2 regions of the Variovorax sp. LjRoot130 genome follow, and region 2 is predicted to be linked to the other one. Evidence: predicted binding sites of a transcription regulator. Region 2 holds the regulator's gene; the other holds the start of a gene.
What was found. Region 2 encodes LexA, which represses DNA repair genes until DNA is damaged. Its sites were predicted from a motif close to ACTGTATNNNNATACAGT; they were not measured.
Positions count from the first base shown of each region.

Region 1: a site for LexA is predicted at 1,292-1,309, ahead of ACSQ86_RS27435 (ATP-dependent helicase). Genes of this name have one in related genera too.

Region 1 covers NZ_CAXURM020000001.1:5,534,766-5,542,435, forward strand. Annotated here, with positions in the region: gene ACSQ86_RS27435 (ATP-dependent helicase) at 1-1,279, opposite strand, end outside; gene corA (magnesium/cobalt transporter CorA) at 1,489-2,475, shown strand; gene ACSQ86_RS27445 (5'-methylthioadenosine/adenosylhomocysteine nucleosidase) at 2,560-3,336, opposite strand; gene ACSQ86_RS27450 (long-chain-fatty-acid--CoA ligase) at 3,348-5,024, opposite strand; gene ACSQ86_RS27455 (NAD(P)(+) transhydrogenase (Re/Si-specific) subunit beta) at 5,116-6,540, opposite strand; gene ACSQ86_RS27460 (NAD(P) transhydrogenase subunit alpha) at 6,537-6,866, opposite strand; gene ACSQ86_RS27465 (Re/Si-specific NAD(P)(+) transhydrogenase subunit alpha) at 6,880-7,670, opposite strand, start outside.
Region 2 covers NZ_CAXURM020000001.1:2,539,862-2,547,531, forward strand. Annotated here, with positions in the region: gene ACSQ86_RS12700 (type IV pilus assembly protein FimV) at 1-466, shown strand, start outside; gene ACSQ86_RS12705 (MFS transporter) at 456-1,628, opposite strand; gene ACSQ86_RS12710 (D-2-hydroxyacid dehydrogenase family protein) at 1,625-2,632, opposite strand; gene ACSQ86_RS12715 (hypothetical protein) at 2,752-3,060, opposite strand; gene lexA (transcriptional repressor LexA) at 3,177-3,851, opposite strand; gene ACSQ86_RS12725 (asparaginase) at 3,926-4,921, shown strand; gene ACSQ86_RS12730 (hypothetical protein) at 4,926-5,342, shown strand; gene ACSQ86_RS12735 (DUF6152 family protein) at 5,364-5,837, shown strand; gene adk (adenylate kinase) at 5,838-6,494, opposite strand; gene kdsB (3-deoxy-manno-octulosonate cytidylyltransferase) at 6,618-7,382, opposite strand; gene ACSQ86_RS12750 (Trm112 family protein) at 7,385-7,567, opposite strand; gene lpxK (tetraacyldisaccharide 4'-kinase) at 7,548-7,670, opposite strand, start outside.

The sequences.
Region 1 (7,670 bases), 3.0 Mb from region 2:
TCACATGCGCGGCTTCGAGAAACTTGAGGCCGCCGTACTTGACGAAGGGGATGTTGCGCCGCGCCAGCTCGAGCTCGAGCGCGGCGCTGTGGCTCGAGCTGCGGAACAGCACGGCCTGCGATTTCAGCGCCAGACCGCCTTCGCGGTGCGCGAGCACGCGCTCGGCCACGAAGCGGGCCTGTTGCGCTTCATCGGGCACCAGCACCAGCTGCGGCCGTCCGGCCGAGGGCTTGTCGGTCCAGAGGGTCTTGGTGTGGCGCTCCGAAGCGGCGGCGATCACCGCATTGGAGACATCGAGGATGGGCTGGGTCGAGCGATAGTTGCGCTCCAGCGTGACCACCCGCGCGGGCTGCGTGAACTGCTGCGGAAAGTCGAGGATGTTGCGCACCGTCGCGCCGCGGAACGAGTAGATCGACTGCGCGTCGTCGCCGACCACGGTGAGGCCGCGGCCGTCGGGCTTGAGCGCGCGCAGGATGGCGGCCTGCAGCAGATTGGTGTCCTGGTACTCGTCGACCAGCACGTGGTCGAAGCGCGCGCCGATCTGCGCCGCCAGCGCGGGCTCCGCCACCATCTCGGCCCAGTACAGCAGCAGGTCGTCGTAGTCGAGCACCTGCTGCGCCTGCTTGGCTTCGACGTAAGCGCCGAAGAGGCGCTTGAGCTCGGCCTCCCATTCGGCGCACCACGGAAACGCATGCGCGAGCACCTCGGCCAGCGGCGCGTAGCTGTTGACGGCGCGCGAGTAGATCGAGAGGCAGGTTCCCTTGCGCGGAAAGCGCCGCTCCATGGACGCGAGGCCGATGTCGTTGCGCACCAGGCCCATCAGGTCTTCGGCATCGCCGCGGTCGTGAATGGTGAAGTTCTCGTGCAGGCCGATCTGCGCCGCGTGTTCGCGCAACAGGCGCGCGCCGATGCCATGGAAGGTGCCGGCCCAGGGCAAGGCCGGCGGCGCATCGGATTTCAGGCCGAGCACGCGCGCCAGCACCTGCCCGGCACGGCGCTCCATCTCCTGCGCCGCGCGGCGCGAAAAGGTCAGCAAGAGGATGCGCTGCGGATCGGCGCCGCGCGCGATCAGATGGGCCACGCGATGCGCGAGCGTGCTGGTCTTGCCCGAGCCCGCGCCGGCAATCACGAGCAGCGGCCGCTGGTCTTCCGGAGCCTCGCCGAGGGCCGTGCCGACACCGTGCTCCACCGCCGCACGCTGCTCGTCGTTGAGCTTGGAGAGCGCGGCCGCGAGGCGCTCGGCCTGGCTCGTGGGTGCGGGTGTCGCGAGGCTTTGCATCGCCGCGACTTTACTGGATGTCCATCCAGATGCCGACAGAAAAGCGCCGGGGCCGATGACATAATCGCGCCTCGCTGCAACCGGAGACTTTGCATGGAAACCGTTCCGCCTCGGCAGCTTTCAACTCCCCTGTGATGCGTTGTTGGCCAGGGACTTGAAAGCGCCCCGAACCCTCGCCAACCGCCACAAAAATTCACCGGGAGTGAGCCATGCTCAATATCTTCACGCTCGCCAACGGCCGCCTTGTCCAGGAAGAAATCGAGGCCCTCGAAGAGCTCTCTCAGTTCCAGCCGATCTGGGTCGATCTCGAATCGCCCACACTCGAAGAAAAGCGCTGGATCAAGCAGTACTACGGCCTGTCCATCCCCGAGGATGCGATGGACGAGGACATCGAGGAGTCGGCGCGCTTCTACGAAGAAGACAACGGCGAGCTGCACGTGCGCAGCGACTTCCTGATCGATGACGCCGAGAACCCGCGCTCCGTGCGCGTCGCCTTCATCCTCAACCAGCACAACACCGAACTGCGCAGCCGCGGCGTGCTGTTCTCGATTCACGATGAAGACGTGCCGGTGTTCCGCCTGCTGCGCATGCGCGCGCGCCGCGCACCCGGCCTGATCGAGGATGCCAAGGAAGTGCTCTTGAAGCTCTTCGATGCCGACGCCGAGTACTCGGCCGACTCGCTCGAGAACATCTACGACGAGCTGGAAGTCGCGGGCAAGAAAGTGCTGGAAGGCAACGTCAGCGACGAACTGGCCGGCGAGGTGCTGGCCGCGATCGCGCGGCAGGAAGACCTGAACGGCCGCATCCGCCGCAACGTGATGGACACGCGCCGCGCGGTGAGCTTCATGATGCGCAGCCGCATGCTGAACGCCGAGCAGTTCGAGGAGGCGCGCCAGATCCTGCGCGACATCGAGTCGCTCGACAACCACACCGCCTTCCTGTTCGACAAGATCAACTTCCTGATGGATGCGACCGTCGGTTTCATCAACATCAACCAGAACAAGACCATCAAGATCTTCTCGGTGGCGAGCGTCGCGCTGCTGCCGCCGACCTTGATCGCGAGCGTGTACGGCATGAACTTCAAGCTCATGCCGGAGCTGGAATGGGGCTACGGCTACGCGTACGCGATCGTGCTGATGGTCGCCAGCGCCCTGGTGCCGATGTGGTACTTCCGCCGCCGCGGCTGGCTCAAGTAGCAGTCGCCCAACCCCGTTCGCCCTGAGCTTGGCCTGTCCTGAGCCTGCCGAAGGGTCGAAGGGCTGCTCCCGGCTTCGACAAGCTCAGCCCGAACGGGCGGGGGAAGACAGGCCGGCGAGCCAGGCGTCGATCACCGCGAGGCTGTAGCGGCTCGCGACGGCGGCGACGAAGCGCAGGAAGTCGGCATGCGCCGCGTCGTCGGCGCGGTCCGAGATCGTGCGCACCGCGGCGAATGGCACGCGGTAATCGTGGCACACCTGCGCCACCGCGGCGCCTTCCATTTCGACCGCCAGCGCGTCGGGCAACTCGCGCCGGAGCGCATCGCTTTCGGCGGCGGTCGAGACGAAGCGGTCGCCGCTCACCAGCAGGCCGCGATGCAGCCGGGGCGCCTGCAGGCCGAAGTCGTCGACCACCGTCTGCCCGAGCAGCGCGACCGGATCGCGCAGCAGGCCGGCGGCCACGGCGGCCAGCGCATCGCTGATCGCGGTGTCGGCCGCGAAGCGCGCATGCCCGGTCAACGGCACCTCGTATTTGGGAAAGATCGGCGAGGCGTCCAGATCGTGCTGCAGCAGCTTGGTCGCCACCACCACGTCGCCCACCCGCACGCCGGGCCCGAGCCCACCTGCAACGCCGGTGAAGACGATGGCGCGCACGCCGAAACGCTCGAGCAGCACAGTGGCCGTGGTGGCCGCCGCGACCTTGCCGATGCGCGACAGCACCGCCACGACGGCTTGCCCATGCAGATGGCCGACCCAGAAATCCCGCCCGGCGACGCGCACGCGCTGCTCGTCGGGCATCGCGGCGAGCAGCGCGCCCAGCTCCTCCTGCATGGCGGCAACGATCGCGACCGGCCCCGCCATGGAAGTGCCCGCTACTTCTTGTCGCGCAGCTCGCGCCGCAGGATCTTGCCGACCGGCGTCTTCGGCAGCTCGGTGCGGAACTCCACCACCCTGGGCTGCTTGTAGCCGGTGAGATTGGCGCGGCAGAAGTCTCGCACCTGGGCCTCGGTGAGATCCGGGTTCTTCTTGACGATCACGAGCTTGACGGCCTCGCCGGTCTTCTCGTCGCCGATGCCCACGGCCGCGCATTCGAGCACACCCGGAATCTGCGCGACCACTTCTTCGACCTCGTTCGGATACACGTTGAAGCCCGAGACCAGGATCATGTCCTTCTTGCGGTCGACGATCTTGAAGAAGCCGCGCTCGTCGACCACGCCGATGTCGCCGGACTTGAAGTAGCCGTCGGCCGTCATGACCTTGGCCGTCTCGTCGGGACGCTGCCAGTAGCCGGCCATCACCTGCGGGCCCTTGATGGCGATCTCGCCCGGCTGGCCCATCGGCACCTCATGGCCGTCGTCGTCGAGCAGCTTCAGGTAGGTGCTGGGCAGCGGCACGCCGATGGTGCCGGTGTAGGCAGTGCTGGTGGTCGGGTTGCAAGTGGCCGACGGCGAGGTCTCGGAGAGGCCGTAGCCTTCGCAGATCGGGCAGCCGGTCTTCTCGAGCCAGAGCTTGGCCACCGCGCCCTGCACCGCCATGCCGCCGCCAACCGAGACCTTGAGGTTCTTCCAATCGACGGTGCCGAAGTCCGGATGGTTGGCCAGCCCGTTGAACAGGGTATTGACGGCCGGGAAGCTGTGGAAGGTGTGCTTCGACAGTTCCTTCAGCACGGCCGGGATGTCGCGCGGATTCGGAATCAGGATCAGCTTGCCGCCGGTGCGCATGCTGAGCATCATGTTCACGGTGAACGCGAAGATGTGATAGAGCGGCAGGGCGCAGACGCTGGTGGGCTGCTCGCCGGCCGGCACCTTCTGCATGACCGGCTCGTTCCAGGCCTCGGACTGCAGCACGTTGGAGATCACGTTGCGATGCAGCAGCACGGCGCCCTTGGACACGCCGGTGGTGCCGCCCGTGTACTGCAGCACCGCAACGTCGTCAGGCCCGATCGGCGCCGGCGTCGGCCCGCGCCCTGCCCCCTTGTCGAGCGCGTCGTTGAAGCGCACGGCGCCGGGCAGGCTGAAGTCGGGCACCATCTTCTTGACGTTGCGCACCACGTAATTGACCAGCGCGCCCTTGAGCAGACCGAGCCGATCGCCCATGCCGCTCAGCACGACGTGCTTGACCGGCGTGGACGCGATGCATTGCTGCAGCGTGGCGCCGAAGTTCTCCATGATCACGATCGCCTTGGAGCCGGAATCCTTCAACTGGTGCTCGAGCTCGCGCGGCGTGTAGAGCGGGTTGACGTTCACGAGGATCAGCCCGGCGCGCAGGATGCCGCACACCGCGATCGGGTACTGCAGGCAGTTCGGCATCATGACCGCGACGCGATCGCCCTTCGCGAGCCCAAGTCCCTGCAGGTAGGCCGCGAAGGCCCGGCTCAGCTTGTCGACCTCGCCGTAGCTCAGATCCTTGCCCATGAAGCTGTAGGCGGTGCGCTCCGCGTACTTCGAGAAGCTCTCCTCCATGAGCGCCACCAGGGAGGGATAGCGCGAGCCGTCGATATCGGCGGGCACGCCTTGCGGGTAACTGGTGAGCCAGGGGCGGTCTGTCATGGATGGGTCTCCTCAACGAAATTCTGAGTTCTGGTCAACGGGGCCGCCGCCGGCGATGCCGGCAAGGCGGAGGCGCGGGCGCAAGGCGCCCTTATTCGATCGCCTTGCCCATGTCCTCGACCACCTTCTTGGCGTCGCCGAAAACCATCATGGTCTTATCCATGTAGAACAGCTCGTTGTCCAGACCGGCATAACCCGCAGCCATCGAACGCTTGTTCACGATCACCGTCTTGGCCTTGTAGGCCTCCAGGATCGGCATGCCGTAGATCGGGGTGCCCTTGGTGAGCGCCGCCGGGTTCACCACGTCGTTGGCGCCCAAGATGATCGCGACGTCGGCCTGCGCGAACTCGCCGTTGATGTCCTCCATCTCGAACACCTGGTCGTAGGGCACCTCGGCCTCGGCCAGCAGTACGTTCATGTGGCCCGGCATGCGTCCGGCCACCGGATGGATCGCGTACTTCACCGTCACGCCCTTGTGGGTGAGCTTCTCGGCCAGCTCGTTGACCGCATGCTGGGCCCGGGCCACCGCCAGGCCGTAGCCCGGCACAATGATCACGGTCTCGGCATTGGAGAGCATGTAGGCCGCGTCGTCGGCGCTGCCGCTCTTGACCGGGCGCTGCTCCTTGGCGCCGCCGGAAGCCGCCGCCGCCTCGCCGCCGAAGCCGCCCAGGATCACGTTGAAGAACGAGCGGTTCATCGCCTTGCACATGATGTAGCTCAGGATCGCACCCGAGGAACCCACCAGCGAGCCGGCGACGATCAGCATCGCGTTGTTGAGGCTGAAGCCGATGCCTGCCGCGGCCCAACCCGAGTAGCTGTTGAGCATCGAGACCACCACCGGCATGTCGGCGCCGCCGATCGGGATGATGATCAGCACGCCCATCACGAAGGACAGCAGCACCATCAGGAAGAAGGCGGTCCAGCTCTCGGTGAAGACGAACACCAGGCCGAGCGCGATGGTCAAGAGGCCCAGCGCCAGGTTCAGCATGTGCTGGCCCTTGAACTGGACCGGCGCGCCCTGGAACAGCCTGAACTTGTACTTGCCCGAGAGCTTGCCGAAGGCGATGACCGAGCCGCTGAAGGTGATGGCGCCGATGGCCGCGCCGAGGAAGAGCTCGAGCCGGTTGCCCGCGGGGATGAGCTGGCCCTTGGGAACGATGCCGAAGGCCCAGGGCTCGACCACCGCCGCCACGGCGATGAAGACCGCAGCCATACCGATCATGCTGTGGAAGAAGGCCACCAGCTCGGGCATCTGCGTCATCTCGACGGTCTTGGCGCGGTAGGCGCCGTAGCCGCCGCCGGCCACCAGGCCCAGCAGCACCCAGGCCATGCCCATGGCCTTGCCGTCCGAGATCTGCACGATCAAGGCCGCGGTGGTCAGGATGGCGATCGCCATGCCAACCATGCCGAACAGGTTGCCGCGAATGGAGGTGGTGGGGTGGCTCAGGCCCTTGAGCGATTGAATGAAGCAGACCGATGCGATCAGGTACAGCAGCGTGGCGACATTCATGCTCATGCTGCATTCCCCTTGTCGGCCGCGGGCGCTGCCTTTTTGTCCTTCTTCTTGAACATCTCCAGCATTCGCCGCGTGACGAGGAAGCCGCCGAAGACGTTGACCGCGGCCAGCGCCACGGCCAGCACGCCCATGGTCTTGCCGAGGCCGCTCTCGGTGAGCGCCGCCGCCAGCATGGCGCCGACGATCACGATCGCCGAGATCGCATTGGTCACGGCCATCAGCGGCGTGTGCAACGCCGGCGTGACGGTCCAGACCACGTGGTAGCCGACGTAGATGGCCAGCACGAAGATGATCAGGTTGATGACGGTATGGGAAACGGGATCCATGGTCTTTTCCTTGTCACTTCCGGGTCACTTGACCGTCTTTGCTCATCAGGCAGGCGGCCACGATGTCGTCTTCGAGGTCGATGTTGAGCGCGCCTTCCTTGTTCACGATGAGCTTGAGGAAGTCGAGCACGTTGCGCGCGTAGAGCGAAGACGCGTCGGCCGCGACCAGCGCGGGCAGATTGGTTTCGCCCACCAGCGTGACGCCGTGCTTGATGACGGTGCGGTCTGCTTCGGTGAGCGGGCAGTTGCCGCCTTGCGGCGCGGCCAGGTCGACGATGACCGAACCGGGCTTCATGGCCTTGACCATCTCTTCGGTCACCAGCACCGGCGCGGGCCGGCCGGGGATCAGCGCGGTGGTGATGACGATGTCGGCCGCGGCCACGCGCTTGGCCACTTCGACCTTCTGCCGATCGAGCCAGCTTTGGGGCATCGGCTTGGCGTAGCCGCCGACACCCTGCGCCGCTTCCTTCTCTTCGTCGGTGTCGTACGAGACGTCGATGAACTTGGCGCCCAGCGACTCGACCTGCTCCTTGACGCTCGGGCGCACGTCGCTCGCTTCGATGACGGCCCCGAGCCGCTTGGCGGTGGCGATGGCCTGCAGGCCGGCGACGCCGACGCCGAGGATCACGATGCGCGCCGCCTTCACGGTGCCGGCGGCCGTCATCAGCATCGGAAAGAAGCGCTGGTACTTGTCGGCCGCGATCATGACGGCCTTGTAGCCAGCGATGTTGGCCTGGCTCGACAGCACGTCCATGCTCTGCGCGCGGGTGGTGCGCGGCGCGGCTTCGAGCGCGAAGCCGGTGA
Region 2 (7,670 bases):
GCTGCTGCTGCTCTATTCCGTGGCCAAGGAAGTGATCGATCCGAACAGCGCACCGCCTGCGCCCGTCACGCCGCACTCCTTCGTCGATACCTTCGGCCACGACCAGCTGGCCACGACGCCTGCGCCGCTCGATCGCGAGAGCGCGCCCGAGGCCGTCGAGTACGCCCCGACGCTGCCCCCCTCGATCTACGGCGCCATCGACGACCACCTGCACCATGAGACCGTGCTGGTGCCGGATGCGCCGCTTCCGGCGCCTCCCGCAGGCGCCGCACCGGTGCCGCGCGCCAAGCCCGACATCGACCTGGACCTCGCCGAATTCGACAAGACGGCCTTCGAAACCATGCGAGCGCCGATCGAAACGCCGAAGCCGCCGCCCGCACCGTCCAGCGATCCCCACGTGATCGATTTCGAGCTCTTCGATCCGGCCACCGAGGCGGAGATAGCTCCCAAGCCGGTCAAGCGCTGAACGCCGGGGCGCGGCGTTGCGCCCGGTCGACGGCCAGGCTGAGCGCCAGCGCGCAGAGCACCATCGCCAGGCCCGCCCAGCTCATCCAGGCGATCGCGTCATGGGCCAGCAGCCAGCCTCCGGCTGCGGCACCCACCGCTTGCCCCACGTAGATGCCGGAACTGTTGAGCGCCACCGAGCCCGGCGCGAGCGCGGGCGCCATCGAGACCAGGCGTGCCTGCTGAGCCGAGTTGGTGGCGAAGCAGCCGAAGCCCCAGGGCACGATGATCAGCGCCAGCCCCGCGAGCGTCACGCCCAGAGGCCACAGAAGAAGGCTCAGCGCGATCAGCGAGGTCGTGAGCAGCACCATCTGCGAGGCGCCCATGCGGTCGATGTACCGGCTCACGAGCATGTTGCCGAGCAGGCCGCAGACGCCGAACCAGCCCCACATCAGGCCCAGTGCCGTGGCGTCCGCGCCCAGCACTTGCTTGAGGACGGGTGCGAAATAGCTGAACAGAACGAACTGGCCCGCGCCTTGCAGCGCGGTGACGGAGACGACGCCCATCAGCAGCGGACTCTTGAGCACCTGGGCCCAGGCCGCGCGCGACAGCGCGGCCGGCCGGATGCCCGATGGGAGCTTGCGCCAGATCCAGGCTGCGCTGAGGATCGACAGGAGCGCGATCGTCGCGAACGCGGTGCGCCAGCCGAAATGACCGCCGATCAGCGTGCCGAGCGGAAGGCCCAGCACCGAGGCCATGGACCATCCCAGAAAAACGAAGGTGACGGCGCGGCCCCGCTGCTCGGGCGGCACCAGCAGACCCACGCAGGCGGCCGCCTGCGGCGTGAAGATCGCGGGCGCGACGACCGTCAGCATGCGCACCACCAGCAGCCCGCCGAAGTTCGGCATCAGCGTCGCGAGAAGATGCCCTGCCGCATACCACAGCATGGTGCAGGCGAGCAGCACCCGGCGGTCCCAGCCCGCGACCACGGCCGCCAGCAAGGGAGCGCCGAGGCACATCACGACGGCCGCCGCGGTGATCAACTGGCCGGCGGTAGCCGCGCTGACTTGCAGCGAGGTGCTGAGTTCGTTGAGCGTGCCGGGCACCACCATCACGCCCGTCCCGATCACGAAGTTGCCCGCCAGCAGGGCCCACAAAGCTGCCGGCAGCGCAGGCTGTTTCAACGGCGGACCTGCAGTGCGCCCGGATTCACGATGTTGGTGGGGTTGCCCTTGATGAAGCTGACGACGTTGTCGAAGGCCTGGCCGAAGTACATCTCGTAGCTGTCCTGCTCGACGTAGCCGATGTGCGGGGTGCAGATGCAGTTCTCCAGGCGCAGCAGCGCATGGCCTTGCAGCGGCGGCTCGCTCTCGAACACGTCGACGGCCGCCAGCCCGGGCCGGCCGCGGTTGAGGGCTGCGAGCAGCGCGTCCTGTTCGACCAGCTCGGCGCGCGAGGTGTTGACGAACAGTGCGGTGGGCTTCATGCGCGACAGATCCTCGAGGGTGACCAGGCCCCGTGTTTCCTCCGCCAGCCGCAGATGGATCGACAGCACGTCGGCCACGCTGAAAAAGATGTCCCGGTTCGGTGCCACCTGAAAGCCGTCGGACCGTGCCCTGGCGCAGCTCTCCTCGCGGCCCCAGATCACCACCTGCATGCCGAAGGCCTGCCCATAGCGTGCGACCAGCTGGCCGATGCGCCCATAGCCCCAGATGCAAAGCGTCTTGCCCTTGAGCACCGAGCCGAGCCCGAAATTGGGAGGCATCGAAGCCGACTTGAGGCCCGACTGCTGCCAGGCGCCATGCTTGAGGTTGCTGATGTACTGCGGCAAGCGGCGCATCGCCGTCATGATCAGCGCCCAGGTGAGTTCGGCCGGCGCCAGCGGCGAGCCCGTGCCTTCGGCCACCGCGATGCCTTGCTCGGTGCACGCATGCACGTCGATGTGGCTGCCGACCCGGCCGGTCTGCGAGATGAGCTTGAGCTTGGGGAGCTTCTCGATCAGCTGGCGAGAGATCTGTGTGCGTTCACGGATCAGCACGATCACGTCGGCATCCTTGAGCCGCACCGAGAGCTGCCCGATGCCTTTGACCGTGTTGGTGTAGACCTTGGCCGCGTACGCGTCGAGCTTGGAAGCGCAGCGCAGCTTGCGCACCGCGTCCTGGTAGTCGTCGAGGATCACAATGTTCATGGCATGCCATTGTGCCTCGCACCATCCGCGTACTCCGTGCCCTGCGTTCCACAGGCGCACGCTGCCCGGGGATAACCCAGGCTCGGTACGGCTTCAATTGCCGATCGGCATCGCCTCGCTCAATGCAGGCGGCTGGCGCGCGGCACGGTGTCCGCCGCTTCCAGGGCGGCCAGCCGATCGAGTTCGGCGCAGACGTCCGCCATGCGGCCCGAGATCACGACGCGGCCCGCGTTCTGGCCGGGGCGCTGCGCATCGACCGTGCGCACCACGCGCAGGGGACGCGTCGGCGCGGGTGCAGAGGCACAGCTGGGCCGAATGCCGACATAGCGAAGGCCGGACGAACGCCTGCGGCGCGAAGGCATCCAGCGATCGGCCAGCGATTGCAGCGGCATGAACAGATCAGCAAGGCTGAGAAGAGCGATTCCCATGTGAACTCCAGAAAAGTCAGAGGTTGAACACAGGCAGGATTGCTTTCATCGGCTGCTACAGGGTGATGGCCCTCGGCCATACGCCCGCCACCTGTCGCGGCCGGGGTTTGGACCCCCTACATGAGCATCGTGTTGCGGATCAGGCCTACGGCCAAGCCTTCGATCTCGAAAGGCTCGCCGGGCTGAACGACGATGGTGGGGTAGTCGGGGTTTTCGGCATGCAGCTCGATGACCTGCTTGTTGCGCTTGAGGCGCTTGACCGTGACTTCGTCGCCCAGCCGGGCCACCACGATCTGGCCGTTGCGGGCTTCCTTGGTGGCTTGCACCGCCAGCAGGTCGCCATCCATGATGCCGGCGTCGCGCATGGACATGCCACGCACCTTGAGCAGATAGTCGGGCTGGCGCTGGAACAGGGTGTTCTCGACGTAGTAGGTCTGGTCGACGTGCTCCTGCGCGAGGATGGGCGAGCCTGCAGCCACACGGCCGATCAGCGGCAGCGCGAGCTGGGCCATGCCGGGCAGCGACAGGGAGAATTGGTTGTTGCGCGATTCGTTCAGCGAGCGCAGTGCGTCGCCCTTGAGGCGGATGCCGCGCGAGGTGCCGCTCACGAGTTCGATCACGCCTTTGCGTGCCAGGGCCTGCAAATGTTCTTCGGCCGCATTGGCCGACTTGAAGCCCAGTTCGGCGGCGATCTCGGCACGCGTGGGCGGGGCGCCGGTGCGCGCGATGGCGCTCTGGATCAAGTCCAGAATCTGCTGCTGGCGGGCGGTAAGCTTGACGGCGAACTGCATTGATGACTCCTTGCGGCACTGGCTGAATATCCAGTACCTGTATTTTTAACCAGTTTCCGGAAGTTTGGCAAGACATGGTCGATACCCTTCGAGAAGGCAAGCGCCGCGTGATCGTTCTGGGCACCGGCGGCACCATCGCCGGCCGCGCTACGGCGGCCGGCGACAACATCGGCTACACGGCCGGGCAAGTAGGCGTGACGGAACTGCTGGGCGGCATCGAGGCGCCCGAAGGCATCGCACTCGCGGCCGAGCAAGTGGCGCAGATTGACAGCAAGGACATGAGCTTTGCGATCTGGCGTACGCTGGCCGAGCGCTGCGCCCATTGGCTCGCCGAGCCCGACGTAGCGGGCCTCGTGATCACCCATGGCACCGACACGCTGGAGGAAACAGCCTTCTTCCTGCAGTCGGTGCTGGCTCCGTCGAAGCCGGTGGTTCTGACCTGCGCGATGCGGCCCGCGACCGCGCTGTCGCCAGACGGCCCGCAGAACGTGCGCGATGCGATCGCGGTCGCGTCCAGCCCCGGCGCGCTGGGCGTGGTGGCCGTCTGCGCGGGCACGGTGCACAGCGCCTTCGATGTCCAGAAGGTCCACACCTACCGGCTCGACGCCTTCGACTCCGGCGATGCGGGACCGGTGGCCTATGTGGAGGAGGGCGCGGTGCGCGGCCTCCGAAGCTGGCCGGTATCGTCGCAACAAGATGCGCGCGAGCTCTTCGAACAGATGACGAATGCCGCCCGCTGGCCCCATGTGGAAATCGTGATGAGTCATGCGGAGGCGCGCGGCAGCCTGATCGACACACTGATTCGCGAGCGCCAGTCCGGCGCCGCCGAGCCGGTAGAGGGCCTGGTGCTCGCGGCCACCGGCAACGGCACCTTGCACCGTGCGCTGGAAGAAGCCGCGCTGCGGGCGCAGGCTGCCGGCATCGCGGTCGTGCGCGCCACGCGATGCACGCAGGGCCGCATCCTGCCGGCGCCGAATGCACTCTTGCGTGACGCGGGCGCACTGACTCCCGTCAAGGCGCGCATCGCGCTGGTGCTGGAGCTGATGGCAGATCAGCCGGCCGCCGATTGAGGCCATGTTCAGCGCTCTGCAATCGCACTCGTGGGCCTATCCGGCGCTGGAGGCGGTGCACATCATCGGTATCGCACTCCTGCTCGGCAATCTCGTGGCGCTCGAGCTGCGGGTGTTCGGACGTGCGGCTGCCTTGCCGGTGCAGGCGATGGCCAGGCTGTCGCTGTCGATCGCGCTCTGCGGCTTCACGCTGGCGGCGGCCAGCGGCTCGCTGATGTTCGCGACCCAGCCGGCCGAACTGCTCGCCAACCGGGCCTTCGTGATCAAGATGGGATTGTTGCTGGCCGCCGGATGCAACGCGGGCTGGTTCCACGCGCGAAGGTCCTTGCGCAAACTCGACGCGCTGGCGCGGGTACAGATGTTGTTGGCCACTGCGATCTGGCTGGCCGTCGTGTTCTGCGGCCGCTGGATCGCGTACTGAAGAGAAGAAGGAGTTTTTCCGATGAAACGTCGCAGCATCGTCATCGCCGCCGCATCCCTTCCCGTCGCGGCGCCGTTCGCCTGGGCGCACCACGGCTGGAGCAGCTTCGACCAGGAGCGTCCGCTCTACCTGGAAGGAAAGGTCGTGCGCGCGCGTTGGCAGAACCCGCATGCCGAGCTGGTGATCGAGGTTCCGCCGGGTCTCAAGGTGCCGGCAGACCTCGCAACGCGACAGCCGCCCGCGCAGAGCGCGCCGGTCGATGGCCCCGGACTTCTTGCCAAGGCGACCGCGCCGCGCCGCGCCGATCGCCAGTGGACGCTCGAACTCGCGCCGCTGACGCGAATGGAGGCCTGGAAGGTTTCGGAGATCAAGTCCGGCGCGACCATCTCGGCAGTGGGCTTCACCTTCAAGGAAGAAAAGGGCGAGCCGGTGATGCGCGTCGAATACCTGTTCGCCGACGGCAAGGTCTACGGGCTGCGCTCCAGCCCGGCCTGATCAGCTGCCGAGGGCGCCCAGCGCGCGCTGAGTGATCTCGTCGACCGTGCCGACGCCGCTGATGGCGCGGTACTTCGGCGCTGCGGCCGGGTCCGCCTTGGCCCAGGCCGAGTAGTAGTCGACCAACGGCCGGGTCTGCTGGCTGTAGACCTCGAGCCGCTTGCGCACGGTTTCTTCCTTGTCGTCCTCGCGCTGGATCAGGTCTTCGCCCGTGAGGTCGTCCTTGCCTTCGGTCTTCGGCGGGTTGAACTTGATGTGGTAGATGCGCCCCGACGCCGGATGCGAGCGGCGCCCGCTCATGCGTTCGATGATGTCGGCAAAAGGCACGTCGATCTCGAGCACGTAGTCGATCTTGACGCCCGCCGAGCGCATGGCCTCGGCTTGCGGAATGGTGCGCGGGAAGCCGTCGAACAGAAAGCCCTGGGTGCAGTCCGGCAACGCGATGCGTTCCTTGACGAGGTTGATGATCAGGTCGTCGCTCACCAGGGCGCCGGCATCCATCACGGCCTTGGCCTGGAGCCCGAGCGGTGTGCCGGCCTTGACGGCGGCGCGCAGCATGTCGCCGGTCGAGATTTGAGGAATGCCGTATTTCTGGCAAATGAAGGCTGCCTGCGTGCCTTTGCCTGCCCCGGGGGCGCCCAACAAAATCAGTCTCATGGTGTCCTCGGACGGTTCTTCGATTTCTGTCGCGCCATGCGTTTCACGAGGGAGATCGCAGGGCGGAGTTGCGTCGAGGATAGCACGCGCTCCGCGGCCGACTTGGCCTGCGCGGGGACGAAATCAGGCGTTGGAGAGCAGTGCGCGGACGCGTTCCAGATCTTCCGGCGTGTCGATGCCCGGCCCGGGCGCATGGGCGCTCACGTGCACGGCGATGCGGTGCCCGTGCCACAGTGCGCGCAGCTGCTCCAGTGCCTCCGTGGCTTCGACCGGTGCCGGCGGCAGGCTGGGAAACTGCCGTACGAAGCCGGCGCGGTAGCCGTAGATGCCGATATGGCGCAGCGCTGCGGGTGACTGCGGCAGCGCCGTCACGCCGCCTTTCGCGAAGCCGTCGCGCCACCAGGGAATCGGTGCGCGACTGAAGTAGAGCGCATTGCCCTGTGCGTCGAGCACGGCTTTCACGACGTTCGGATTGAGGAAATCTTCGAGGGATTCGATCGCGTGCGCGGCCGTGCTCATCGCTGCGTCGGGATGCGAGGCCAGCGTGTGGGCCACGGCGTCGATCAATGCCGGGTCGATCAGCGGCTCGTCGCCCTGGACGTTAACCACGATCGCGTCGTCGGCCAGACCGAGCTGCGCGCAGGCCTCGGCGAGGCGATCGCTGCCGCTCGCGTGGTCGGTGCGCGTGAGCAGGGCCTGGACACCGTGTGCCTCGCAAGCGGCGACGATGCGCGCGTCGTCGGCGGCCACCACCACGCGCTCGGCGCTCGATTGCAGGGCGCGCTGTGCGACGCGCACCACCATCGGCAGGCCGGCAATGTCGGCCAGGGGCTTGTCGGGCAATCGTGTGGACGCGAGCCGAGCCGGGATCAGGACGGCGAAAGGCAAGGTCAAAGTCCCAGCTCTTCGTCGGAAAGCGTGCGCGCCTCGGTTTCGAGCAGCACCGGGATGCCATCGCGCACCGGATAGGCGAGGCGGGCGCTGCGCGAGGCGAGTTCCTGCTTCTCGGCATTCCACGTGAGCGGCCCCTTGGTCACGGGGCAGACGAGCAGTTCAAGCAGCTTGGTGTCCATCGAGCGATGATAGCTTTGCGTCGAGCGCTTCGAAGAAGGCCGGCTCGGGTTCGAACACCAGCGGCAGCGCCAGCGCATCGGGGGCTCGGCGCCACAGCTTCAC